DNA from 3 places in the Halomonas qaidamensis genome. Region 3 is predicted to be linked to each of the others. Evidence: predicted binding sites of a transcription regulator. Region 3 holds the regulator's gene; each other region holds the start of a gene.
The links. Region 3 encodes FNR, which switches genes on or off when oxygen is low (the NO sensors DNR and NnrR bind a similar motif). Its sites were predicted from a motif close to TTGATNTANATCAA; they were not measured.
Positions count from the first base shown of each region.

Region 1 (4,503 bases), 960 kb from region 3:
GTTGTATTGCTTAAAAAAGTCAATATCAACCAAAATCAAGGCAAGGGATTCCCCTTCGTTATTGACGATATCTTGATGCAGCGCACTTCGATTGCCTATGCCTGTCAGGGGATCGCACATTGCCTGCTGCATCCAGATCAACATTTGCTCTGTGGCGTGCTCAGTACGTCGCAACTGACGCTCATGCATTCGCCAAAACAGTAGCCCCAGTACAAAAATCACCAAACTAGAATAGGTGACAACCTGATTATGACGGCGTGTGTTTTGAGAAAACTCATTAATCGCCATACCACGCAGATCAAGCTGGTTCATCTCAATGCGTGTTAAGCATTCAATGGGGCCTAATAATTCAGCGGCGGCGTCAAACGGTGCCACGTTATTTTCATCGAGGCGTTGGGTCAGCAACGTTAGGGTCTGAAGACTGGTATTGGTGCAAGTATATTTTTGACGATACACGTCAATATCAATTAACCCATAGGCGAGATCTAGATTAAGCCTAAGCGCTTGCTGCTCATCTTCAAACAGCGATTCGCTAAGTAAATAGCGCTGGGCACGCTGTAAATACTCCCGTGATCGGGTGGCTAACTGTTGCCCTGTCAAACTGCCTGTTTGGCTAAAATACGCTTGTATCTCTGGGTATACCCAGCGAGCTTCGTATACTATCACCACCATTAGCGCCATAAAGCTCATTAGGCTTAACGATAGCCATGTCACATAGCGCCGCTTCCTAGCGAAAGGATTAGGCGGCGGTTGGACGGTCACCACTGAGCCTCGATGCTACGAATCATCCAGATCCAATCATTGAATTCACGCAGATTTTCGATATCTCGTTGATCGTCGTACGACTGTTCTACCAAGCGCAATGGCCCACGAGAACGCAATGTAAGAGGCTCTCCATCCTCTTCTGTCACCATTAACCATTTAGGATCATCCCAGCCACTGAGCGTTACTTCGTAATCATCCCATGCTGTAAAGTGCAATGCAGGGGGAACTTCGCCAAACTGATCGATTAAAAAACGACGAAACTCAAGCCCACGCATAGCCACTTCGCGCCCTTGAAAGGGGTCAAATAGAGTCACCGTCGTTGTCGACTGCTGACGTAATTCATCGGTGGAGAGCGTTGTAGTTTTCTCACCATTAATAACACTTAATGCCTGAGCATAAGCTGGCATGGATAGCCAACTAAGTAATAGCAGAAAGCAAACAGCGCTAGCCTTTAGAAAATGATGCGTGAAACCGCGTATGGCAACAATGGAAGTAACAGCATTCATGGCAAACGTTTTCCTAGCAGTTTTATGCCTTAATTGTGCTGCTGTGTACTCTACCAGACAGATCAGCTAATTACTTAGAAACCATTCTTAACGAAACAGTTTTAGGATATCCATTTTTGCCAACAAAATTTTTTACCAACAAAAAAAGCCGGCCCAAATGGGCCGGCAACAGGAAGCTCACTATCAAAAGCAAGCCCCCTCCCCTGACGACTGTCACAACAAGCGGCGTTAATGCTTTTTACGTTCATCCTTTCGGAGATGATCACGCACGACAAAACCTACCCAACCAATCATAAAAACGATCATTAACGCGACAGTAACTAGACCGAAAATAACAGTATCATCCCAGTACATGGTGATCCCCTCCCGCCGTGATGTATGACACCATCGTAGTGTCTTAACACCGGCAGGAAGCTGACCTGGGTCAAGCTTTTTAAAGGGGCTAATCTCGGCCTATCAGGAACTTGATATGGATCAGTTTTTAACGCTTAAAGAGCCTTTCAGCGTAAAATACGTCGTACATTTTGTTCGCATTGACGTTTTAATGGCTCTTAAAATTAAAAGCCCCAGCAATGCACAAAGCAATAGACAATGTCTGCCCATTAACCATTAAAGCACTTTTCGATCTTCTACTTTGCTGTGTTCAGTTCCTGGAGGCAGTGGATGCCCTTTGGCCAATTCTGCACGGGTAGCATCCCGCACTTCTAATACATTAACCTGATAACGAAGTGTGTGACCTGCCAGCGGGTGGTTCGTATCGACCGTTACTATGTCACCATCAATGCTCAGCACCGTGACAATTTGCGGGCCTGCTTCTCCTTCAGTTTGGAAACGGCTGCCCGGTTCCAACACCGCGTTGCCAAACGACGCACGATTCACTTCTTGCACTAAGTCTTCATTGCGAATTCCGTAGGCATCAGCAGGTGCAAGCGTGACTCGCAGCTCATCTCCAGCCGTTTTATCTTCCAAAGCACGCTCTAAACCAGGCAAAATATTATCGTGCCCATGGAGATACTCTAGGGGCTTAGCACGCGCGTTGGAGTCGTCTAGCACGCGGGTGCTGCCATCGCTAAGCACATCGCTTAACACGTAGTGTAAAGTGACTACCTGATGGGCTGTAATCGACATGGAAAACTCCTCTCCGGTAAGCTATCGGCTTTGTCATGGATATCAGGCCTAGTCTATCACTGACCAGTTTTTAGTGGGCCTAGATGCAGACGTTTTCTTTCCAGGAGTGTTAATCCACATGCCCACCCCGATACCCCGGCGTAGTTGGTCGAGTGCGCTCGGTATTTACTGTCGCGCCCCTGTCATCACTATGTTGTTTTTAGGTTTTTCTGCAGGCCTGCCTTTTTTGCTGGTGTTTTCTACCCTTTCTGCATGGTTACGCAGCGATGGAGTAGAAGTGGCCGCTATTGGCTTTTTCGCCTGGATTGGCATGCTCTACTCAATCAAGTTTTTTTGGGCACCTATTGTTGACCGACTTGCACTGCCAATCCTGACGCGTTCGTTTGGACAGCGCCGTGGTTGGATGCTGCTTGCCCAGGGAATGATTGCGATAGGGCTAATTGGCTTAGCGGGGGTAAGCCCGGTGGGCAATTTGGGCTGGGTGGCGACCTTTGCGCTGCTGGTAGCCTTTGGCTCGGCCACCCAGGATATCGCCATTGACGCGTATCGCATCGAATCAGCAGATGACGATGTACAGGCTGCGATGGCTTCTACTTACATTATCGGCTATCGCGGGGGGCTGCTAGCAGCGGGTGCGGGTGCGCTCTACGTTGCCTCAGCATTTTCCTGGAATGCCGCTTATCTTTCCATGGCGGCGCTAGTAGGCATTGGCGTGATCACTGTGCTCATTCGCCCTGAACCAAAGCGCGCTTCGCTCACGGTTCAACTCATTCACGAACCAAAGGTCCGTGCCTTCATTCGTGCCAGCCGTGGCCAACCAAAAGTTTTGCGGCGTTTAGGTGCTTGGGTGATTGGTGCCATTGTGTGCCCTTTTACCGACTTCTTCCGTCGCTATGGGGTAAAGGCGCTAGGCATTTTAGTCTTTATCGCAGTGTTCCGAATTAGCGACCTTGCCATGGCCTCTATGGCAAATCCACTGTATATCGACTTAGGCTTTTCGCTGGCTACTATCGCTAACGTCACCAATATTTTTGGTATTGCCATGAGCATTACGGGAGGAATTCTTGGCGGTTTGCTGGTTGCTCGCTACGGCATTGGGCCACTGCTTATCATTGGCGCTGGCTTTGTCATGGTAACCAATCTACTGTTTGCAGCTTTGGCATTGATTGGCAACCAACTGCCCATGCTGGTGGTCACCATTATTGGCGACAACCTTGCCAACGGCTTAGCTAGTGCGGTCTTTATTGCGTTTCTCTCTAGCTTAACGTCGCGGGCGTATACCGCGACTCAGTACGCACTGTTTTCGTCGCTGATGACACTACCAGGCAAATTTCTAAGTGGTTTTGGCGGGCTGGTCGTCACCGCTCAGGGATACGCCACTTTCTTCGTAGTGGCCACTCTGCTCGGGTTACCCGCCATTCTGCTAGCCATCTGGATCAGTCGAGATAAGCAGTTGGTGCCTACCCCAGTGATCGCAGAAGCAAAATAAAGCTAGCGGTGATCCGCTAACCACGCCAGCGCTCCTGGCGTGGTGCGCCACTGGTCACGCATCAACGTACGATATTGCCATGCTTCTGCGCGGGAGCCAGGATCGACCTGACCATCCGCGTGAGGCATTGAAGGCCGCGGGTTCTCGGCGCATAGCAGCTCAAGGGCGTAGCGATTATGGGCGATCACATCCGCCAGTGCTGCTTCAGCGGCATCGTGATTTTCCAACCGATACAGGGCTAGAGTACGGCCCATCAATAACCCCAATTCTAAAGAGCCATCGTCTTTTTGAGGCTCCTCAGTGAGCGCTAGCGCTTCTTCATTGCGGTCATCACGCAATAATTGATCAAGTACCAACTCCCTCAAGCCGAGGCTGTCTTCCGGATCGATAGCGAGCAGCTCTTCGGCCAACTCGCGGGAGTGCTGGCGCGCTCCGCGCTCCATGCCTACCACCAGCGCAAGGCCTGTCCGCAGTAGCATGGCGTTATCTGCATCATCCCAACATAGGCTGCCGTCACCTGCAGCGCGAGCCTGCTCTAGCCAGCGGGAAAGACGCAACGCCAGCGGTTCCAGCAACCCCGGTGCCATCCACGGCAGGCTACCAAAGCGACTGGTC
Region 1 covers NZ_CP080627.1:2,032,750-2,037,252, forward strand. The annotation lists gene K1Y77_RS09450 (GGDEF domain-containing protein) at 1-714, opposite strand, end outside; gene K1Y77_RS09455 (hypothetical protein) at 759-1,271, opposite strand; gene ccoM (cytochrome c oxidase subunit CcoM) at 1,500-1,625, opposite strand; gene K1Y77_RS09460 (FKBP-type peptidyl-prolyl cis-trans isomerase) at 1,881-2,399, opposite strand; gene K1Y77_RS09465 (AmpG family muropeptide MFS transporter) at 2,518-3,888, shown strand; gene K1Y77_RS09470 (SEC-C domain-containing protein) at 3,891-4,503, opposite strand, start outside.
Region 1: a site for FNR is predicted at 1,736-1,749, ahead of ccoM (cytochrome c oxidase subunit CcoM). Genes of this name have one in related genera too.

Region 2 (4,503 bases), 1.4 Mb from region 3:
AGCGTCAATCAGGCGAAAAACAACCAAAAACGCTAACACCGAACCGAAAACAAACGGCACCAAATAATCGGCACGAGTAAGCTCCCAAAAGTGGTATATACCCAGCCCAGCTGAGAGATAAATAAAGCGATGCAACCAGTGCCATGCCTTCCAACCCATGTGCTGTGGAAACCATTGAAATGATGTTACAGCCAACGGCACCAACAATAGCAACGCTAAAACGCCATATCTGACATAATGTAACGCCCATATATCATGCCAGATCCACTGCCAATCCCAGTATTGATCCCAGCCAAACCAAGTCAGCATATGCACCACCAGCCAAAAAAAAGCCCATAACCCTATTTGTCGCCGCGCTGCCATAACACCACGCCAACCGGTTAATCTGAACGCGGGACTGAACGCAATGGTAATAAGCAGCAAAACCAGGCCTGTTTTACCGGTAAAATGCACTGCTGCTTCGGCAGGGTTAGCTCCCAAACCGCCATTTACCCACAACCAAGCAAAGATGATTCCAGGCGCTATACCTATACAAAGGACAAAGTAGCGAAACAGTAAAACCTTAGATGAATCAAACAACATTAAGAAACCTTCCTCCCGCTACTTTAGGGCATGCTGTAGAGCGGCACGTTCAGCGCCTGCCGATAGAGCATTTCCCATAATCTTGCTGGCATGCCGTCACTGGTTGCGTATTAAAAAATTGCGGAGGTTCGCTTTTTTAAATCAGTAGTGTTTTTGAAGATCAATCCCAGTGTACAACTGGGCTACTTCATCAGCATAGCCATTAAACATTAGCGTTTCTCTGCGCCCACCTTCTCCAATGCGCCGTTCACGCGCCTGTGACCAGCGTGGATGGTCGACCTCTGGGTTTACATTGGCATAAAAACCGTACTCTTCAGGATTTTTAGCCACCCAAGATGGCGTCGGCTTTTCTTCAAGGGCTCGAATCGCCACTACTGACTTGATGCTTTTGAAACCATACTTCCAAGGCACCACCAAGCGCATAGGAGCCCCATTTTGATTGGGCATTTTTTCCCCATACATACCCACCGCGATCATGGTTAAGGGATGCATTGCCTCATCAATTCTTAACGCTTCACGGTAAGGCCAATCAATCATTGAGCGTCGCTGACCACGTAAGTTATCAGGGTCAAAAATGGATTCAAATTCAATGTAATTAGCGCGTGACGTCAACCCATAATGCGTTAGCAAGTTAGCAAGCGGAAAACCTAACCAAGGGATCACCATTGACCATGTTTCAACACAACGAAGGCGGTAAATTCTTTCTTCCAGCATATAGCGACGGAGTATGTCTTCTAAATAGACGCTAGCTGTATTTTCAAACTCGCCTTCAATGCTGACACGCCACGGGTCTGTTTGAAGCTTGTGACCGTACACTTCGGGATCACTTTTACGAACACCAAATTCGTAAAAATTATTGTAAGTCGTTGCATCATTGACTGAAGTTAGCGACTCACCCTCGGCAAAATCTTGATTACTAACGCCTTGCTGTATTTTATCTGCCAATGTTCGCTGCCATGCACTTGCCGTGTTGGGCATTAACATTCCTGGCGCAAAGCTCATGACAGCACCAAATGCAGCACTGTGTTGAAGGAAACGACGGCGATTTTCAAAAACATGTTTGGGAGTGACTTCTGATTCCGCTATTTTTGGATACCTATATCCCTTCATACATAGCCTTCCGAGGTAATAAAGCTAAATTTTTCAAAAGCATCTAGTTGGCAAATAAATATATAAAATGTAGACCGACTCGAATAACAACTAACAACAGGACAAAATAGACTGATAGCCCTCATAAGCACTCTACCGGGGTTATGCCACATCTCAAGACTGTTCGTGAGGGTATAAAATGATCTATGACACAAATTCTTCTAGTGGATGAAAGGCTCCTCAACATTGAATTTCATATGCATCATACACCCAGAACCTTACTAAAATTTTCAGGTATTGCCCTTAGTTTTCATGACCATACTTAATGTAGACATTAAAATACAACCAGTATCTGATCTAGCTCAAGGTTTCCCTTTTTTGACCTGATCACTGGCTTGTTTTTTAACTGAAATTAATCCTTACTAAGGATTAAGGCTAGCTTAACTAGCCAAGCAACTCTCATTAGAGAGTGATTGAGGCAAGGGGGAGATCCATATGAAAAAAATACTACCCGTCGTAGTGGCCGCTGCCGCCATGGTTCCTATCGGCATGGCAACAGCAGATGACGACTTACAAAGCTACAAAGACCGTTTTGAAGCACTACCACATTTGCCGCCGATACCTGCAAATAACTCAATGACGCCCGAAAAAATTGAACTGGGCAATATGCTGTTTTTTGAGCCGCGCATTTCATCTAGTGGCGTCATCAGCTGCGCTACTTGCCATAACCCAGCATTAGGCTGGGCTGACCGTATTCCGCGCGCCACTGGTCATGACGGCCAAGTGGGTGAACGTAACACACCTACCGTACTAAACAGCGGCTTCTTAGGTTCACAATTCTGGGATGGCCGTGAGCCAGACCTAGAGGGTCAAGCATTAGGCCCCATCGAAGCCGACGTTGAAATGGCGATGGACCTTGAGACTGCGCTTGAGCGACTCACCGAATTCGATCTCTATCAGGAAAAATTTGAAGCGGCTTTCCCCAATGACGAAGAGCCGATCAATGCTGATAACTTGGCGCACTCTCTGGCTACATTTCAGCGCACACTAAACACACCAAACTCGCCTTTTGATCGTTACTTGCATGGCGATGCTGAAGCAATAAGCGACGAGGCCAAAGATGGCATGGTTGCTTTCGTTGATAATGGCTGCATCGCTTGTCACCGTGGACCGGCACTGACAGATAGCCAGTTCCATGCTATTCAGGTGCCTGGCTCTACCGACTTAGGCCGCTTTACTGTTACTGGCGAAGAAAGCGACAAATATCGTTTCAGAACGCCCACCTTACGTAATGTTGCGGTTACTTATCCCTACATGAATAACGGCGCTACTGAGACACTGGAAGAAGCTGTTACCATCATGGGACAAGAAATGCTTGGTCGTGAGTTTGATGAAACTACGGTTAATAACATCACTGCGTTTTTGCATACGCTTACCGGCGACATGCCCGATTTTGAAGTGCCAGCCCTTCCATAAACTGGCTGTTATAAACCTTCGCAATTAATCGTAGTGCCTTGAACCCGCCAAGAACTGGCGGGTTCAAGGTACATTAGGCGCTTTCAAGACGATGCATAAGCTCTTTGCGCCGCTGGTCGCTGGTAAAAGCTTCTTCGATAGCATTTCGATTCAGCAAACGGAAGACATCTGCATCCCAACCAAGTGCATCTGCACAAGCAAGATGGTTAGCTAGCAGCCCGCCACCAAAGTAAGCTGGGTCATCAGAACTAATCGTTACCTTCAACCCCTTTTTAAGCAACTGCGGAAGAGGGTGATTTCGAAGATCATCAACCACTTTTAGACTGACGTTAGAGAGTGGGCAAACCGTTAGTACTATTTGGCTCTCCCTTAGCCGCTCAACCACGATGTCGCTTTCAAGACAACGAACTCCATGGTCAATTCGCTGAACGTCAAGGATATCCAGCGCTTCGGCGATATAGTCAGCAGGTCCCTCCTCTCCTGCATGAGCAACCCGTACTAAGCCAATCTCTTTGGCCCGCTTGAAAAGCGCCTGGAACTTTGCCGGAGGGTTATCACGCTCTGCGCTGTCTAAACCAATAGCATCTATAAACTTCCAGTACGGCGCAGCGTTTTCCAGCACTCGAAGCGCTTCTTCAACAGGACGGTCACGCAAAAAAGCCATAATCATACCGACAGACAAATCAAGCGATGCCTCTGCCTCTTCCTTGGCACGAAGTAAGCCCGCCATCACAACCTCAAGGGGAATGCCACGCTGGAGGTGGGCCTGTGGATCAAAATGCATATCAATATGCACTACCCCTTCCCCACGAGCACGTTGGAAATAATCTATCGCCAGGTCATAAAAATCCTGCTCCGTGCGCAGTACATTCATGCCTTGATAGTAAAGATTCAAAAACCCCTGGAGGTCACTAAATTCATAGGCTGCTTTTGCCTCTTTAACCGTCGCATAAGGAAGCTCAATACCATTTCGCTTGGCAAGCTCAAACATTAGCTCAGGCTCAAGAGAGCCTTCGATGTGCAAATGGAGCTCTACCTTAGGGAGCTGGAGAAGAAATTCATGCATACGAGACTCCTAACATTAGGATAAATTATTTCCAATATTATCAAGAGTATCCGTATTTAACTTCCCCTCAGCAAGTCGCCAGTGATAGTTAACGCCGGGCAATAACGCTGGCTCCTCCACCTGGTGAACAAAATAGATCACTGTTCGGCCAATAAGCCAACGATCCAGGGAGTTAGCAATGTGCATGGCTGTTAATGCATCTACTCCAGCAAAGGGTTCGTCTAAAAGGACCACCGCTGGATCGCGCAATAAAACACGAGCCAGAGCCACTCTACGCGCCTGCCCCCCTG
Region 2 covers NZ_CP080627.1:1,642,007-1,646,509, reverse strand. The annotation lists gene K1Y77_RS07645 (protein-methionine-sulfoxide reductase heme-binding subunit MsrQ) at 1-582, opposite strand, end outside; gene msrP (protein-methionine-sulfoxide reductase catalytic subunit MsrP) at 724-1,692, opposite strand; gene K1Y77_RS07635 (cytochrome-c peroxidase) at 2,167-3,147, shown strand; gene K1Y77_RS07630 (adenosine deaminase) at 3,221-4,213, opposite strand; gene cydC (thiol reductant ABC exporter subunit CydC) at 4,229-4,503, opposite strand, start outside.
Region 2: a site for FNR is predicted at 2,024-2,037, ahead of K1Y77_RS07635 (cytochrome-c peroxidase). Genes of this name have one in related genera too.

Region 3 (17,669 bases):
ATGAACTCATCGAGCATCGTGCCAACCAGTGATGTTTTACTCCCCCTGCCTTGTTGGGGGAGTGCTTTTTAATGACGGATGTCAACTGGTTGCTATGTTAATTAGGGCAAACTAGTTCAGTCTGTTACAGTGCCGGCTATCAAGCCGGCACTGTTATTTTGGTTCTAATGACGTATCGATGACAAATTATGCATGTGATGCTTGGGAATGACGAAGCCCATGGGGTACCATGCTTCAACCGTATGAGCCTAGCGTCGCGGCGGCAAACAACCCCGCTGCTCGAGGAACCGGAGGAATATCCATGGCAGTAGCCCATAAGTTTATCGTCGCTGACGACCATCCGCTGTTTCGTGCAGCGCTTACCCAGGCGTTGCGCCAATTAGCTCCCCAGGCTGAGATTGTCGAAGCCGATACTATGGAAGCCACCACTGAGGTCGTCAATCGGCACCCGGATGCTGATTTGATTTTATTGGACTTACACATGCCTGGCGCGCATGGCTTCTCGGGATTGATTCAACTGCGAGGTCAGATGCCAGATATTCCGGTAGCGGTTGTGTCAGGCAGTGATGAGCCCTATGTCGTACGACGCGCAATCGATTATGGCGCATCAGGCTTTATTCCTAAATCATCATCGCTACAGCTAATTGCTGAAGCGGTGGGAGAGATTATGGAAGGGGAAGTTTGGCTGCCAGAAGCATTGGCAAATGTATTAGATGAAACCAGCGAAGAAGAGTCACGTTTTGCAGAGGCAATTGCCTCGCTGACACCTCAGCAGTTTCGGGTCCTCAATATGCTGACCGAAGGGCTGCTCAATAAGCAGATCGCTTATGAGCTTAGCGTCTCAGAAGCAACGATTAAAGCGCACGTAACGGCTATTCTGCGCAAGCTAGGTGTTCATTCGCGCACTCAGGCGGTTATTGCTGCTCAAAAGCTGGAAGTAGAGCCGCCGAAAGTTTCTTCTTAATAGCTAATTAATATTAATATATTTTTTCGCTAATACGTGTCTCGCCTCTTTGTCATTCCCGCGTGCTTTTAGCGGGAATCTTACTTAGAAGCAGGCACTCATATCAGCGGATAAGGTCAAATTGGATTCCCGATAACCCCACTCGGGAATGACAGTTTGGTGCATCATTTGGGAATGACAGTTTGGTGCATCATTTGGGAATGACGGTTTGGTGCGTCATTTGAGAATGACGTTATGCTGTATCATTACGTTTTCCCTCCTGCCCGGCTAGCCTGAAGGGTGCGAGTTAAAAGCGCGCGCAGCGCGGCAGGTTTGACTGGCTTAAGTAGCAGTTGATAACCCGCACGTTTGATCTCTTCTGCTACCGTTTCGGTGCGGTCGGCGGTGATGACAATACCAGGTACCGCTCCTTCAAAGCGCTCACTAAGGGCTTCAAGCGCCATTAGGCCGGTCACTTCGTTATCTAGGTGGTAGTCTGCCAAGATGGCGTCAGGATCACCGTCCATATTACGCAAAATCGATTTTGCACCACCAATACTGGTGGCTGTAAATACCTCGCATCCCCAGCCTGTCAGCATGGCGGTCATGCCTTCTAAAATCAGAGTTTCATTATCAATACACACTATGCGAGTACCCGCTAGCTTATTACCGCTACGCCGGTTCTGAGGTTCTTGATCCGCGACAGTTACTTCACGGGCGGCCACAATAGGTACACTGACGCAGAATGCTGTCCCCACGCCGACCCAAGACCGAACCTTAATAGGGTGGTCAAGTACGCGGCTCATACGGTCTGCGATAGAAAGCCCTAAGCCTAGGCCTTTCTCACTCTCTTTATGGCGTGATACTTGATCCAAACGCCGGAATTCTTGAAAAATTTCCGTAAGCTTTGATTCTGGTATGCCAGGCCCGCTATCCCATACTTCAATAGAAAGGCGGTCATTTTGTCGGCGGCAACCTAGCAGTACACGGCCTTCTTGCGTATAGCGGATTGCATTAGAGAGAAAGTTTTGCACAATTCTGCGCAGCATTTGTGGATCTGAGTCTACCCACTGTTGCGTTGGTACAACTACGAGATCCAGGCCTCTGTCTTCTGCCATCACTTCAAACTCTGCCCGCAATGGGCGGATGATATCGGCTAATGCAAAGTGGCTGCGGCGGGGCGTTAATGCGCCTGCATCAAGTTTAGAAATGTCTAACAACGTACCCAGTAGCTCCTCTGCCGCTTGAAGTGAGTTATCAATATGGCTAATGGTGCGTTGGGTATCGCTGGCAGTAACGTTTTGCATTAACGCAGAAGTAAACAGTCGCGCGGCGTTAAGTGGCTGCAATAAATCATGGCTGGCAGCAGCTAAAAAGCGTGTTTTAGACGCGTTAGCATCTTCGGCTAATTGCTTCGCTTGACGCAGCGCCTGTTCGGCTTCGGCGCGCACACGGTTCTCCTGACGCAACGCCGCATTGGCCTCGGAAAGCGCCTGAGTGCGCTCGCGAACGCGCTCTTCAAGCGTTTCGTTGGTCTCTTTCAAAGCGATTTCGGCTTGGCGGCGCTCGGTAATGTCTTGATAAAGTGCGAAGAAGCCTAGGATCGATTGGCTGTCGCCAAAGTGGGGCGTATAGGTGACCAGCATATAGCGCATGGCGTCGTTGACACGCATCGAGACTTCAAAACTTACCCGTTCGCCTGCTAGGGTTCGCTGTACCCATGGCATACGCTCTTCGGCCTTTTTAACGGGCAATACGTCTTCGTAGCGCCGCCCAATGACGGCATTACGATCTATGTCGAAGGCTTGTTCATAGGCGCGGTTGGTGAATAAATAGCGACACTCCTTATCAAAGTAAGCAATCAGTGCCGGTACATTGTCTGTGTAAATACGGATATTATTTTCAGAGCGTATCAATGCTTCTTCGATTCGCTTCTGTTGGGTAATATCCTGATAGGTATAGACAAACCCCCCGCCAGGCATCGGGTTGCCTTGGACTTCCAGCACGCTGCCATCTTGGCGATAGCGCACGTATCGATGGGGTTGTCCGTCACGAATATTATCTAACAGCAGTTGGACATGCTCTTCCGGATCGCCGGGGCCATATTCGCCGTTATGGGCGTTATAACGAAAAATGCGGTCCATCGGTGCGCCAACCCGTATCAAATGGTCTGGGAAGCGGAATAGCTCTAAATACCGTTGGTTCCACACCACCAGACGCAAGTTCTGGTCTACAACGCTGATGCCCTGGTTGATATTTTCAATAGTGGCTTGCAGCAATGCGCGATTGAACTCCAGCACTTGGGATGCTTCATCAACAATTGAGATGACATCTGAGATACCAATGCCACGCCCTTGAAGTGCTGAGTTAACCACTATCCGGGCCGATGATGCGCCTAACACTGAGGCAAGAAAACGTTCGGTAAACTGAATAACGTCGATGGACGCTCGGGAGCTATCTTCCATAGGCTTGCCCGCACGGCGTGCATAATCCTCGAATGCTCGTTCCACTTGGCTGGCGCCTAGGAAGCGTTCGCAAAGCACTTTCAGGTCACCAACGGTGGTGGCACCGGTCCAGGGGCGGTTAACCGAGGTTTGGCGAGTTTCAACACTATCAACAAACAGTGATGCCTGAATACGTTCTACGACACGCTGAGACGTCACTTGTGAAACGAAAATATAGCAAAACAGGTTGATTCCCAGCGATAGCATGACGCCATGTGTGAATGGATCACCTAGGTTCAGGCCAAATAAGGTCGTGGGAGATAGCCAAGTCAGTCCTAGTGGCCCGCCTGCTAGCCATGCTTGTGGTAGTACGCCCGCGTTGATCATTGCCGGCATTAGCAGGCTGTAAGTCCAAATGGCGAAGCCAGCATTCATGCCGACAATCACGCCAAGTCGGTTGCCGCGTTTCCAGTACAAACCACCGATAAGTGCTGGCGCAAACTGAGCGGCGGCTGCAAAAGAGAGCATGCCAATGGACGCTAGAGAAGTGAACTCAGCAATGAGTTGATAGAAGCCGTAAGCCATCGCCAAGACAGCGACAATGGTCAGACGGCGTGCGCGTAACACCAAGCGCCCATAATCGCGTGCTTTGGTGTCAAACCAACGCAGTCTAAATAGCGCCGGAATCACTATTTCATTAGAAATCATAATGGAAACCGCCACTGCCGCCACAATCACCATGCCTGTGGCGGCAGAAAAACCGCCAATAAAGGTGAGAAGCGTCAGCCACTGCTGGCCGGATGCCATAGAAAGGGCAAGTACATAGGTATCAGGCTCGACCCCGCTTTCAGAAAACAGTAACAGGCCGGCCGCCGCTAAAGGCACAACAAAAAAGGCGACCGCGAGTAGATAAAGTGGAAATAGCCAGCGTGCTTTTGTGGCGTCATCCGGATGGATATTTTCCACAACGGCGACATGAAATTGGCGTGGCAGACAAAGTATGGCGAGCATTGCAAGCAGCGTTTGTGCCCAGAAGCTTTGGCCAAAGTCTTGGTTGGCTAGCTGGCGCTGTAGCTCTAACTGGCTCTCGGCATGGCCCATTAGCTCACCTAGGCCATCAAACATGCCCCAGGTAACAAAAGCGCCGAGTACCACAAAGGCCAATAGCTTTATCAAAGATTCGAAAGCTACGGCATGAATTAGTCCTTCGTGATGCTCTGTCGCATCGGTATGACGTGTCCCAAACAGGATGGCGAAGATCGCCATGACAATCGCGACGTAAAATGCAGTGTCGCCAAACAGCGGCGTATGGGTCATATCCGCAGCGTCGGTAAGCACACTAAACGTGGTAGACACCGCTTTTAATTGCAGCGCAATGTAGGGCAGAGTGCCAATAAGGGCGACTAAGCTGGCAAAGGCGGCGAGAGATTGCGTTTTGCCGTAGCGAGAGGCAATAAAGTCAGCAATTGACGTAACGTTTTGATGCTTTGCAACGCGAATCATTTTTGCCAGTACAGGCCAAAACAGTAAAAACGTTAAGATCGGGCCAACAAAGATACTCGCAAACGACCAGCCCGCCGTGGCTGCTTGCCCTACCGCGCCGTAGAACGTCCACGAGGTACAGTAAATTGCCAATGCCAAACTGTAGATAATTGGCCGTCGGCGGCTGGCACCATGGGTACGTGCACGGCGGTCACCAAACCAGGCAATGCCAAATAACACTGCAATATAAAGCAGCGATACTGCGACCAGTAGACCGCCATGGAACATGTTGTCTCCCTACATTAAAAGCTTCACTTAGCGACTACGCGAATAAACGCTTCATTTTAAGCGAAGGCAGACCGCTACGTCTGCTGCTGGTCAGCGGCAAGTTGGCAAACAGTTGTCAGCAAAGGAGCCGTTTCCCGCAATGTGCGTAGTCTGCTTACTTCAGCATCACCTGTCTCCGCATTTAGGGGCATTAGTTCGCGGTGAGTGCAGTTCAATATATAAGGCTGTGTGGTCAGTACGTCGGTATGGTGACGTTCAAACTGGTAAAGAATAAACTCAGCGATGAGCTCATTGTCAACGCGGCGCGCGCGTACATTGTCGCTATCAACAATGCTGAATTTAGTCGTCATAGGATAGGCAAACGTCCAAGGCCGCCATACCGCGCTGGAGGTGTCACTGGAAATGACGATAGCTGTTTCGGGCAGTTGAGAACGCTTGTGATCAAACCAGCTATATTCGGTGGAGACCTGATACCCCAGCATGCCTAAACCACCAAAGACGGGCACTATCCACTTGGGTAGCCGCTTGCGAGTGAGTGTTCTAAGCAGTAGGCCTATCCCTGCGGCGGCAAGCCCTGCGAATACAGCGGCAACAAGATGCCATATCATAAATTATCCTTCTTAAATGACATCGGGCCTCCCTAAGGAAGCCCGATGATAAGTATCGATCCGAACCTGATGGCAGTGCGCCAAGGAGGGGTCGATTATGACTTAGTGGTCAACCGCTACACCAGCACCTTTCGGGTAACGAACGCTTTCTACCAGGTCTTGAATCTCTTGTGGAGGCTCTTCCGTTGCACTAGAGACAGCAAAGGCAACTGCAAAGTTGATCATTGCCCCTATTGCACCAAAGGACAGTGGTGAGATGCCTAAGATCCAGTTGTCTGGTGTGTTAGCCAGCATGTTGGTGCCGGGAACAAAGAACCAGCCTAGGTAAGTGAAAATATACAGCAAGGTGCAGATTAAGCCTGCCAGCATGCCGGCAATTGCGCCTTTGCTGTTCATGCGCTTAGAGAAGATACCCATCATTAGCGCTGGGAACAGCGATGCACCGGCGATACCAAAGGCAAGAGCTACGGTCTGTGCTGCGAACCCTGGCGGATTAAGCCCAAGATAGGTAGCCAGAAGAATGGCGCCACCCATAGAGATACGTGCTGCCAGCATTTCCCCTTTCTCAGAGATCTTCGGATTGATCATTGTTTTGATCAAGTCATGGCTAATAGCCGATGAAATTGCCAAGAGCAGACCCGCAGCGGTTGAGAGTGCCGCTGCGATACCACCGGCAGCGATAAGACCAATAACCCAGCCTGGCAAATTAGCGATTTCAGGGTTAGCCAGAACGAGAATGTCATTGTTTACCGTTAGCTCGTTACCTTCCCAGCCACGATCAGAGAAATCGACAGCATCGTTGTACATCTGGATGCGGCCATCGTTATTGAGGTCGTTGAAGGTGATAAGCCCGGTTTCTTCCCACGTGCGCACCCACTCCGGACGATCTTCATAGAGAATCGGATTGTTGGCTGCTTCTTCGTAGTTTTCCACCTGCCCCGCCATTTCTGGAAACACCGTGGTCGCCAAGTTCAGGCGTGCCATGGAACCAACCGCAGGCGCGGTAAGGTAAAGCAGTGCAATGAACACCAGTGCCCAGCCAGCGGACCAACGTGCATCAGCAACTTTAGGTACGGTGAAGAAACGAATAATAACGTGTGGCAGACCTGCTGTACCCACCATCAGCGAGAGTGTGAACAACACCATATTGAGCTTATTGTCGACGTCAGCGGTATAGTCGCGGAAGCCAAGCGCATTAACTACTTCGTCTAGCTTCGTCAGTAGCGGAATGCCGGATTCAGTATGCGTACTGAACATACCAAACATCGGAATCGGGTTGCCAGTAAGCTGCATGGCAATAAACACCGCCGGAATGGTGTAAGCAATGATAAGTACTACGTACTGGGCAACCTGTGTATAGGTGATGCCCTTCATACCACCGAAAACGGCGTATAGGAAAACAATCAATGCTGCGATCCAGATGCCCCAGGTGTTGCTCACTTCCAAGAAGCGTGAGAAAGCAACGCCTGCACCGGTCATTTGACCGATAACGTAGGTCACAGAAGCAACAATCAAGCACACAATCGCGACGAAGCGCGCTGTGTTGCTGTAAAAGCGGTCACCGATAAAGTCAGGCACCGTAAACTTGCCAAACTTGCGTAGGTAAGGCGCTAGCAACATTGCCAAGATAACATAGCCGCCGGTCCAACCCATTAGGAAAGAAGAGTTAGCATATCCACCGGATGCTAGCAGGCCCGCCATGGAAATAAACGATGCAGCTGACATCCAGTCGGCGGCCGTTGCCATACCGTTCGTGATAGGGTGAACGCCGCCACCAGCGACATAGAAATCTTTGGTCGATCCCGCTCGCGCCCATATCGCAATCCCGATATAGAGCGCAAATGAAGCGCCAACAAATAGTAAGTTAATTGCAAACTGGCTCATGCTGACTTACTCCCCAAGACCGAATTTTTCGTCAAGCTTGTTCATTTTCCAGGCATAGAAAAAGATCAGCACGATAAAAGTGAGGATGGAGCCCTGCTGAGCAAACCAGAAGCCCAAGTCAGTCCCGCCAACGGGAATACCAGCTAGCAGGGGGCGGAAAAGAATAGCGCATCCGTAGGAAACAAATGCCCAAACGGCTAGACATCCGAATATTAGTCGAACGTTGGCTTTCCAGTATTCAGCAGCATTAGCTTTGTCATCTGCCATTGTGTTGCTCTCCAGTTGTGATTTTTAGGGTTGGAAAGTGAACTCAGGATAGCGTGTGATCCATCAGGGTAATCCGTCATAGAAAAACGCTTTTTTAGTTATCTGTGATGAATTAGCACGGTTAAGCGCATTACCTTGTTGATTAAGCGGTAGTGCCTATTATGGCATTGATTACGGTTGTGTAGTGAATCGGTAAGCATCGTGCGAATAACGCATGATTACCCTGTGTGGCTCGTTGTTAATAGTGGGCAATAATTGCAAAAAATAAATCCCAGACTTTGGTATCAATGAGCTTCTTTGAAACATTATGACGTTTGATGTGGTAAATAACGACTTGTTTTTGAAGTTTTTTTATATTTTTTTAGCGTTTTTTGTCTTGTGATAGGACGATGGTCTATGGGTTAGTCAAAAGCAATGTTTGCTACTTTTAATAAACGTCAGAGTTAATTGGCCAAGCTTAATTAAGAGAGTCACTACTTTGGTCGATAAGCTAACGTCGTTTCGACGTTAGCTCTATAGCTAAAAGTATAATGTGAAAGGGTCAAATGAAACTTTCAAGCAAATAACCGTATTTTAAAACATCTTTATTCTTCATCACGATTAAGTGGGGTCATTTATGATTGACGTTGATCTTTCCCAGCTCCCTTTTACATTAATCGATGATGAAGGGCGTGACCACGTTCGTCGAGGTATGGACATCGCCTATTTTGACCGCAATGAAATTATCATTGAGATGGGGCAAACGGGTGAGTCAGTGTTTTTAATTCATAAAGGTGAAGTTGCTGAAATTGATCCCACCCTGCCTGCATCTAGTGCACGGATTGGGCATTACACGTCAGGTGATTTGTTCGGTGCCATTAGTATTCTGAATGGCAAGAGTCGGTACCGTTTCCAAGCTGAGCAGGAGTGCTTGTGTTATGTGATGCCAAAAGCGCTGTTTATAAAGCTTTGCCGTCATCATCCTGACTTTGAAAGCTTCTTTAAACAGTCATTATCACACAAGGCGCGGCTGTTGACCGAGAAGCGAGCGGAAGGCGGTGTGACGATGGCGGGCTTCATGCTGGCAAAAGTTAGTGAATGCATGCGTGAGCCACTGATTATGGATGCTTCTACCGATATTGCTAGCGCAGTGGGGCAACTCAACGATAGCCATGCCGACAGTCTACTGGTCAATACTCAAGGTAAGTTTGGCATCGTTACAAAAACTGATTTGCTCAATGGTATTGTGCTCGACAATTATGATCACACTTCTTCCGTCGAAAAGGTGGCCCATTTTTCACTGGTAACTGTTACGCCGAACCAGTACCTATTTGAAGCACTTGTATTGATGACACGTCATAAGGTGACGCGTGTAGTAGTCATGGAACAGGATGCCTTAAAAGGGGTGGTGGAACTGACAGATGTACTTAGTTATTTTTCTAGCCGTAGCTATGTGGTTAGTCTACAGGTGGAGCAGGCTAATAGTTTGGAAGCATTGGCAGCTGCTAGCCAACGCACGCCTGAACTGGTCAATGCACTGATGGCTCAGGGGGTCAAGCTGCGTTTTGCCATGGATCTATTGGCTGCATTGAACGGCCGAATCATGAGCAAAGCATGGTCATTTATCATTCCTGAGCAGTACCACGCCCAAAGCTGTTTGATGGTCATGGGAAGTGAGGGCCGCGGTGAGCAGATCCTCAAAACAGATCAAGATAATGGCCTTATTTTAGCTGATGATAGTCACTGGCCTTCGCTTGCCGAAGATATGAATGCGCTGACTCAAACGTTAATTCAGCTCGGTTATCCTCCATGCCCCGGTAATATTATGGTGTCTAATCCTGAGTGGGTTGGCACGGTGTCGCAGTGGAAAAGCAACATTGCCAAATGGGTGAGTGCAAGAGATGGCGATAGTCTAATGAAGTTAGCAATTTTGTTGGACGCTCATGGTGTTGCAGGAGATCCGAAATTGCTAAACAGTGTGCGTACAGCGTTATTTGAACGCTGCTCGCGTGATGAGTTATTGCTGTCATATTTTGCTCGTGCAGCTCTGCGTTTTTCTACGCCGCTTACCTTATTCGGTTCCTTAAAGAAGCCCCAGCATGGCATTGATATCAAAAAAGGCGGCATCTTCCCGATTGTCCACGGGGTGCGCACAATGGCCCTTGAGCGACGAATTAACGCTACGTCCACCCTAGACCGCTTGGACGCTCTAGCAGAAGATGGTCGTCTTGATCGCCGTTTTGCTGATGACCTGGGCGAAGCGTTGGCACTGTTCACTGAATTACGTTTAAAGCAGCAGTTGCAAACAGCAGAAGCGTCGAATCAGCAGCGTAGTAACCGTGTAGTGGTGCAAGAACTTTCATCCCTTGAACGTGACCTATTGCGTGAGGCGCTGCATATCGTGAAAGATTTTAAACAGCGGCTTTCCCATCGTTATCATTTGGAGTATTCGTGAGCGGAATGCGCTTGTTAGACCGGCATATGTCACTATTTAGTGGCTCGCTACGTACATTAATGCAGCGTGAAAGCGACCGTAGACGCTGGGCAGACTCTTCCTACGCTTGGCTTTTTCAGCCCTACATGGGGGAGGAGATGGTAGCGCTTGCTTGTCAGGTTAGCCCAGGCCAATCGCCCGTGGTTAGTGTAGCTGCGGTTATCTTTAGCCCGGGTAGAGTGCATACCAGCCAAGCTTGGGTGGCAACCTTGGCAGATGAGCGAAGCAACAGCGCTACGCTGCGGCGACACCAGCAGCTGTATGCGACTGACAAAGTGCTCATGCCTAACGCCGAGCATCTTGGGGCGTTGGCTGAATTTATTGGTAATCGGCCGCTAATTGGTTGGCAGTTAGAGCACTCGTTGGAACATCTAAACCATCTGTTCAAAGTAGGGATAGGATTTGGTTTGCCTAACGCCCAGGTCGATGTTGGAAAGCTGCACTATCGCCAGTTACGCCGGCTACATCCTCAGAGTGAGATGCGTAGTCAGATTGCAGAAGCATTAGCTTGCTGGCAAATGCCAGTTTTCCAATGGATCGGCGTATTGGGGGATGCAACGGCGAGTGCTCTTTTGTATCTACGTTTGCAACGTGAGGCAGCTCGGCACGTTTAGCGTATTATTCCTATTAACGTTGAATTAGCCCGTTTATGTTGGGTGCAGGGAACGAGTATTGTTAGAATGCCCGCTGCTTCTTCTACCATCGGCAGTGCCCACATTATGCTATCACCTGATTATTTTGATCCCGCAGCGTCTGAAAATACTTCTGCAGACAAGTGTTCTGTTGATCACCTTCAGGCGCAGTCCGACCATCACGATGCTAAGCAGAAGCGTGAATTCAATAAGCTGCAAAAGCGCTTACGGCGAGAAGTCGGCAATGCCATTATTGACTATCAGATGATTGGTGAAGGTGACAAGGTGATGGTGTGCCTGTCTGGTGGCAAAGATAGCTATACGATGCTGGAAATACTGCTCAACCTACAGCGAAATGCACCGGTTAACTTCTCTTTGGTCGCTGTCAATATGGATCAAAAGCAGCCAGATTTTCCAGAGCATGTGCTGCCCCAGTATTTGGATAAATTGGGTGTTGAGTACCACATTCTAGAGCGTGATACGTATTCAGTGGTGAAAGAGAAAACCCCAGAGGGCAAAACGACCTGTGCGCTTTGTTCTCGATTAAGGCGTGGTTCACTTTATGGTTTTGCTGAAGAGATTGGTGCGACAAAAATTGCGTTAGGGCATCATCGTGAAGACATTTTGGAAACACTGTTTCTAAATATGTTCTTTGGAGGCACTTTAAAAGCAATGCCACCTAAGCTTTTGTCAGATGATGGCAAAAATATTGTCATTCGACCCCTTGCCTACTGCAAAGAGGCTGATATTGTGGAATTTTCCAGGCTAATGGAATTCCCCATTATTCCTTGTAACTTGTGTGGCTCTCAGCCCAATCTTCAGCGACAAATTGTAAAAGATATGTTGGCCGAATGGGATAAAAAGCACCCAGGGCGTCTAGAAAGCATGTTCAAAGCGGTGACCAATGTGGCGCCTTCACAGCTAGCAGATCGCCAGCTGTTTGACTTTACAGGGCTAGAAGCCAAGCAGGCGGCGCTGATGGAGCGCCGTATTCAAACGCTTAGCGTTGAGTCTTAGCGTAGAGCAGTCGGCTGCTCTTCTTCTTCAGCCAGTGTAATAAGACGCTGCATATCTAAAATATTAACCTCGCGCCCCGAAACTGCGACCACTTCTTGCTGTTGAAAGCGACTAAGAATTCGGCTGACCGTTTCTACCGCTAAGCCTAAGTAATTACCAATGTCTGCGCGGGACATAGAAAGCCTGAAGCTGTAAGGCGAGTACCCGCGCCGGCGAAAACGGTCTGAAAGCGTGACTAAAAAGCTGGCCAAGCGCTGATCGGCAGTTTTGCGTGATAACAAGCGCATCATGCGCCGATCGTCTCGCAGCTCTTTACTCATACTGCGATATAGCTGTCCACGCAGTTCCGGAAGTTCTTCAGAAAGTAGATCCAAACGATCAAACGGAATTTCGCACACTGTGGTAGTTTCCAGGGCAATCACGCTACCGGGGTAGTGCTCTTCATCGATGCCGTCCAATCCGACCAGTTCACTGGGCAGGTAGAAATTTGTCAGTTGATCGTTGCCATTACCTTCGCTGGTCACCTGTTTTAGACTGCCTGAGCGAACGGCATACACACTGGTAAAACGGTCGCCCTGACGAAACAGTGGCTCGCCTTTTTTGAGTGGTGCACGGCGACGGATGATCGCATCAAACTGGCTCATGTCTTCAAGTTCTAATGCGAGCGGTAGACACAGTGAGCTTAAGCTACAAGTTTGGCAGCGTGCTTCTTGCAACAGTGAGCGTCGTTGGCTGACGGGGTGTGGCATATCATTCTCCCTTTCTCGTTAGCCATGATAGGCCCTGGGGCAAGACGTCTCAAGAAGCTTACACAATCTTTGAGTAGCGTTGGGTCGACTGATCCGCGAGGCGAGCATCAAAGGCCATTGCTAGATGGCGAATCAACAGCCGACCAATAGGGGTGGCGCTAATCATTTGCTGATGAAAAGTGACTAATCCATCTTGTTCAGCGTTACGCAGCTGTTCAAGAGCAGTGGAAAAATAGTCGCTAGCATCAATGTTCCAACGCTTTCCTATGGCTGCTAAATCAATGCACATATCGCACATTAGCCGCTCAATGACGTCTCTGCGTATTAGGTCGTCCTTATTTAACCTTAATCCTTTGACGGTTGCCAGCCTACCTTGATCTAAAGATGTTTCGTATTGATCAAGCTGAGTCGGATTTTGTGCGTAAACATCGTCAATCCGTGAAATGGCGGAGACGCCTAATCCAACTAAATCGCACTGTGCATGGCTAGAGTAACCCTGAAAATTGCGCTGCAAGGTTCCGTTGCGCTGAGCAATTGCAAGACTATCATCTGGGCGCGCAAAGTGATCCATCCCGATATGCACATAGCCTGCGTTAGTTAGCATCTCAATGGTGGTATGCAATATTGCCAGCTTCTCGTCAGCGTTGGGGAGGTCTGCTTCATTGATACGTCGCTGAGGGGCAAAACGGGTGGGCATATGGGCATAGTTAAATACTGACAGGCGGGCAGGATTTAATTCGATAATCTGGCCCAGTGTTTCAGCAAAGCTTTTTTCCGTTTGAAAGGGCAGCCCATAGATTAAATCAAGATTGAGCGAGCGAAAGCCAAGGCGGTGCGCTTCTTCCATGAGTGTTTCAGTAAGCACCCGGGGCTGCACACGGTTAATCGCTTTTTGTACCTGCGGGTTTAAATCCTGTACGCCCAGGCTTAAGCGGTTAAAGCCAAGCGACTGCAAATGGCGCAGGGTAAAGACGTCTGCTTCGCGGGGATCAATTTCAATCGCGTAATCGCGGTCCGCTGAACCAGATAAACCAAAACGGGCGTCGAGGCGATCAATCAGGTCTCCCATTTGTGCTAAAGAAAGAAACGTGGGAGTACCACCGCCCCAATGCAACTGCTGAACTGGGCGCGATGTGTCTAAATGGCGTGCAGTCAGCACCATCTCTCGATCTAGCCGGGATAGGTAAGGCTCGGCAAGAGCGGTATTCTTCGTTGCAATCTTATTGCATGCACAGTAGAAGCAAATTTTTCGACAAAACGGTACATGTACATACAGGGAAAGCGGTCGGCGGCTTGCATTACTGCGTTCTAACGCCTGGGTAAAGTCAGCGGTGCCAAACTGCTCATGAAACGCAAGCGCCGTCGGGTAGGAGGTGTAACGCGGGCCACTTTTGTCGTAACGCCACAGTAGCGCTTCATTCCAGGCAGTTGCGCTAGGTACTTCAGTGGGTGTTGATGAGAACGATGTTGATGAGAAGGCAGCAGTAGCATGGGCTGACATGATGAACGCTCCAAAGTGAAAAGTAAGCGATGTAATCAAATTGAGCGATGTCGCTCAGCTGTTGATCCTTATGCTAGTGCAGTGGCACTTTGAAAGCGTTGAGCTATATCAAGCTATGGGGGCTGCTTAATGCGCAGTGTAAGGTGCTAGAGACCACAGCTGCCAAAGTGCAAAGCCAATGATTGACAGTGCGGCAATGCTGCGAGTGGCAGGGTGACGAATTAAATGGCTCAGCTGCTGTGCTGCTAGGCCGGTTGCCAGCAAGGCAGGTAGGGTGCCGAGGCCAAAAGCCCCCATTAGAAGAGCACCGTCGATTGGGTCTGCAATGGCTAGGCTCCAAGCTAGCATTGAATAAACTAAACCGCAGGGTAACCAGCCCCAAAGTGCGCCAAGGGCGAAGGCTTGAGGAAGATGCACAACCGGCATCAGGCGTCTTCCCACCGGTTCTATATAACGCCAAAGATATCGTCCGACTGCCTCTACTTTTAGTAGTCCTTTCCACCAGTTAGCGATATAGAGCGCCATTAAGATCAGCATTACTGCGGCGAATGCCTGGAGCGCAATACGTGCGTTTGGTGAAAGAGAGATCAGTGTGCCAAGTGCCGCTACACTAGCGCCTGCCACCATATAGCTGAGAATGCGTCCCGCGTTATAGCTAATCAGTAGCCCACCCATGCGGGCTGGGTGCCGCATGCTAGGTGGTACGGCAAACGTGAGTGCGCTCATAATGCCGCCGCACATGCCGATACAGTGAGCGCCACCCATTAAGCCAAAGACAAACGCAGCGAGTAGTGGCGGTAAATCAAACCCCGTGGGATTCATACGGGTGGCTCTTGATTGTCTTGAGAAGAAGACACGTTTTTTTTACGCTCGGCGCGTTGTTCGGGGGGCAGGTCATTCTCATCATCGTCAAACAGGATACGGTGGGCGGGACCTTCGAGGTCGTCAAACTGGTCATGCTTAACGGCCCAGAAAAACGCCCACACCGCGAGGCCCAGCAAAATCAGTGAAAGTGGAATCAATAAATATAAGATTGTCATACACTCACCGGTGTGGATAGGCCAGCCTGAGTAACAGAAGGTGTGCGCCAGCGCGTGAGACGTAATGCGTTACCTACCACCACCAAGGAACTTAGTGACATGCCAATTGCGGCCAGCCAAGGGGGAATTAACCCCATCGCTGCCAAGGGCAAAGCCGAAAAATTGTAGCAAACCGACCACATCATGTTTTGACGCATAATGCGACGCGTGGCGCAGGCAATATCAATGGCTTCAAAAATACGTATTAGACGTGGACTCAGTAATATCGCGTCGGCTCGTGTGCGGGCAAGGTCTGTGGCGCCGTTCATAGCAATGGCGACGTCAGCGCCAGCCAATACCGGTACATCATTGATACCGTCACCGATCATCACGACCCGTTCACCATTGGCTTGCAGCTCACGTAACCGTTCAAGCTTGCCTTCAGGCGATTTACCAGCGTGCCAAGTGGTGATGTTGAGCTGCTCTGCCAAACTCTCTACCGCTTCTTGCGTGTCGCCGGAGAGCAGCTCCACTTCAAGCCCGCGGGCTTGAAGGGCAGCAACGGTTTGGGCCGCATCTTCTCGAATGCCATCGTGCAGTTTAAACCAAGCGCGTGGCGTATTATCTTCACTGAGTAGCAACCACTGACCAAATCCTGGTGGAGCCAGGGCGGCTGTCGTGGCAAAGTCTGGTTTGCCTAAGCGCCATGTTGCGCCGTTCAACGTGCCTTCAAGGCCGCTTCCGGTCACGCTTTTAACGTTGCGTGCTTGCAGGGTGGCATCCCGAAACGGTCGAAACGCCCTGGCAATGGGGTGCTCTGAATGCGCCTCTAGCGCCGCGGCAATAGCCTGCGCATGCTCCTCACTGAGTGGGGTATGGTGGTGGGTGAGAGGCTGTTGGGTAATAGGTTGAGTTTGAGTCAGTTGCATTTCGCCGCGAGTCAATGTGCCGGTCTTATCAAAAATAACCCGCGTGACGTTGGAGAGTGATTCAATCGCGTCGGCACGGGTAATCAGTACGCCTCGCTGGCGCAGCTGGCCATGTCCTGCTGTTAGTGCCGTGGGGGTTGCCAGTGCAAGTGCGCAAGGACAAGTCACTACCAATACGGAAAGCAGTACCCATAACATACGGGAGGGGTCGATAAACCACCACGCGACGGTGACACAGGCGGTAACGATCAGTAGTCGTAGTACAAACAGGTGAGCCATCCGCGCCGCCATTTGGGCAAGGCGTGGGCGGCTGGCAAAGGCGCGATCCGTTAAGTCAACGATGTTAGCAACCCTGGCGCTGTTGCCTGCATGGGTAACCCGCATGACGAGTGGGTTTTCCATGTTTTGGCTCCCACCCACCACGCATTCGCCTACTCGACGGGTCACTGGTAAGTACTCGCCAGTGAGCATCGACTCGTCGAGGCTGGACTCGCCATCTTCGATAATGCCATCAGCCGGCACGCCGTGGCCGGGTTTAATTAGCACTCGGTCGCCTTCCGTGAGTTCGCTGGCAGGCAGGATGCGTTCGCTACCATCCTGCTCTAAGCGAATGGCAGACACAGGTAAAACACCGCTCAACGCATTACCGCTATGGCCGCTGCGCCGTCTGGCCCGGCCTTCCACGTAGCGGCCAAACAGCAAGAAAAAGGTAAACATGGCCACTGAGTCAAAATAGACCTCGCCAACGTTAAACAGTACCGCGTAACTACTTGCCAAATAAGCACCGCCAATGGCTAATGAAACGGGCACATCCATGCCAAGCACACCTGTTTTCAGGTCGCGTAATGCGTTACGGAAAAAAGGCTGCGCTGAGAAAAATACCACGGGCGTTGCGAGAGCAAATGATAGCCAGTGAAACAGAGCGTAAAAGTCTTCGCTAAGCTCACCTGGCCCCGATACATAAATGGGAATAGAGAACATCATGACTTGCATCATGCCTACGGCGGCAACAATTAGGCGACGCACATTCATGCGTTCTTCATGTTGCAAGCGCATTTGGGCTTGGTCAGGCTCGTAGGGCTGCGCATCGTAACCAATGGCCGCTAGTTCAGCGAATAATTGAGAAAGGTTAATAACCTCTGGGTCCCAGCTAACGCGAAGGCGGTGATGGGTTAGGTTAACGGCGCTTGATGTGACCCCTTCTAGTGCGTTCAATCGGTGTTCGATGAGCCAAGCGCAGGCTGCACAGGTGATACCGTCTATCGCCAGTGTGGCCCTTACTTCTCCTTCATCTCCTTCGGGGTGAACAAACTGCGCTTGTAAACCAGGGTCGTCAAATACTGACCAAGTTTCTGCCTTGGCAGCTTGGCGCTCATCAGGGCGCTCGGGCATTTCGGTGCGATAGCGATAGTAGCTTTCCAAACCACCATCGA
Region 3 covers NZ_CP080627.1:2,985,432-3,003,100, reverse strand. The annotation lists gene acs (acetate--CoA ligase) at 1-32, shown strand, start outside; gene K1Y77_RS13595 (response regulator) at 302-964, shown strand; gene K1Y77_RS13590 (hybrid sensor histidine kinase/response regulator) at 1,210-5,157, opposite strand; gene K1Y77_RS13585 (hypothetical protein) at 5,232-5,765, opposite strand; gene K1Y77_RS13580 (sodium:solute symporter family protein) at 5,868-7,649, opposite strand; gene K1Y77_RS13575 (DUF4212 domain-containing protein) at 7,656-7,916, opposite strand; gene K1Y77_RS13570 (putative nucleotidyltransferase substrate binding domain-containing protein) at 8,533-10,350, shown strand; gene K1Y77_RS13565 (3'-5' exonuclease family protein) at 10,356-11,003, shown strand; gene ttcA (tRNA 2-thiocytidine(32) synthetase TtcA) at 11,070-12,038, shown strand; gene fnr (fumarate/nitrate reduction transcriptional regulator Fnr) at 12,035-12,787, opposite strand; gene hemN (oxygen-independent coproporphyrinogen III oxidase) at 12,846-14,288, opposite strand; gene K1Y77_RS13545 (sulfite exporter TauE/SafE family protein) at 14,415-15,110, opposite strand; gene ccoS (cbb3-type cytochrome oxidase assembly protein CcoS) at 15,107-15,328, opposite strand; gene K1Y77_RS13535 (heavy metal translocating P-type ATPase) at 15,325-17,669, opposite strand, start outside.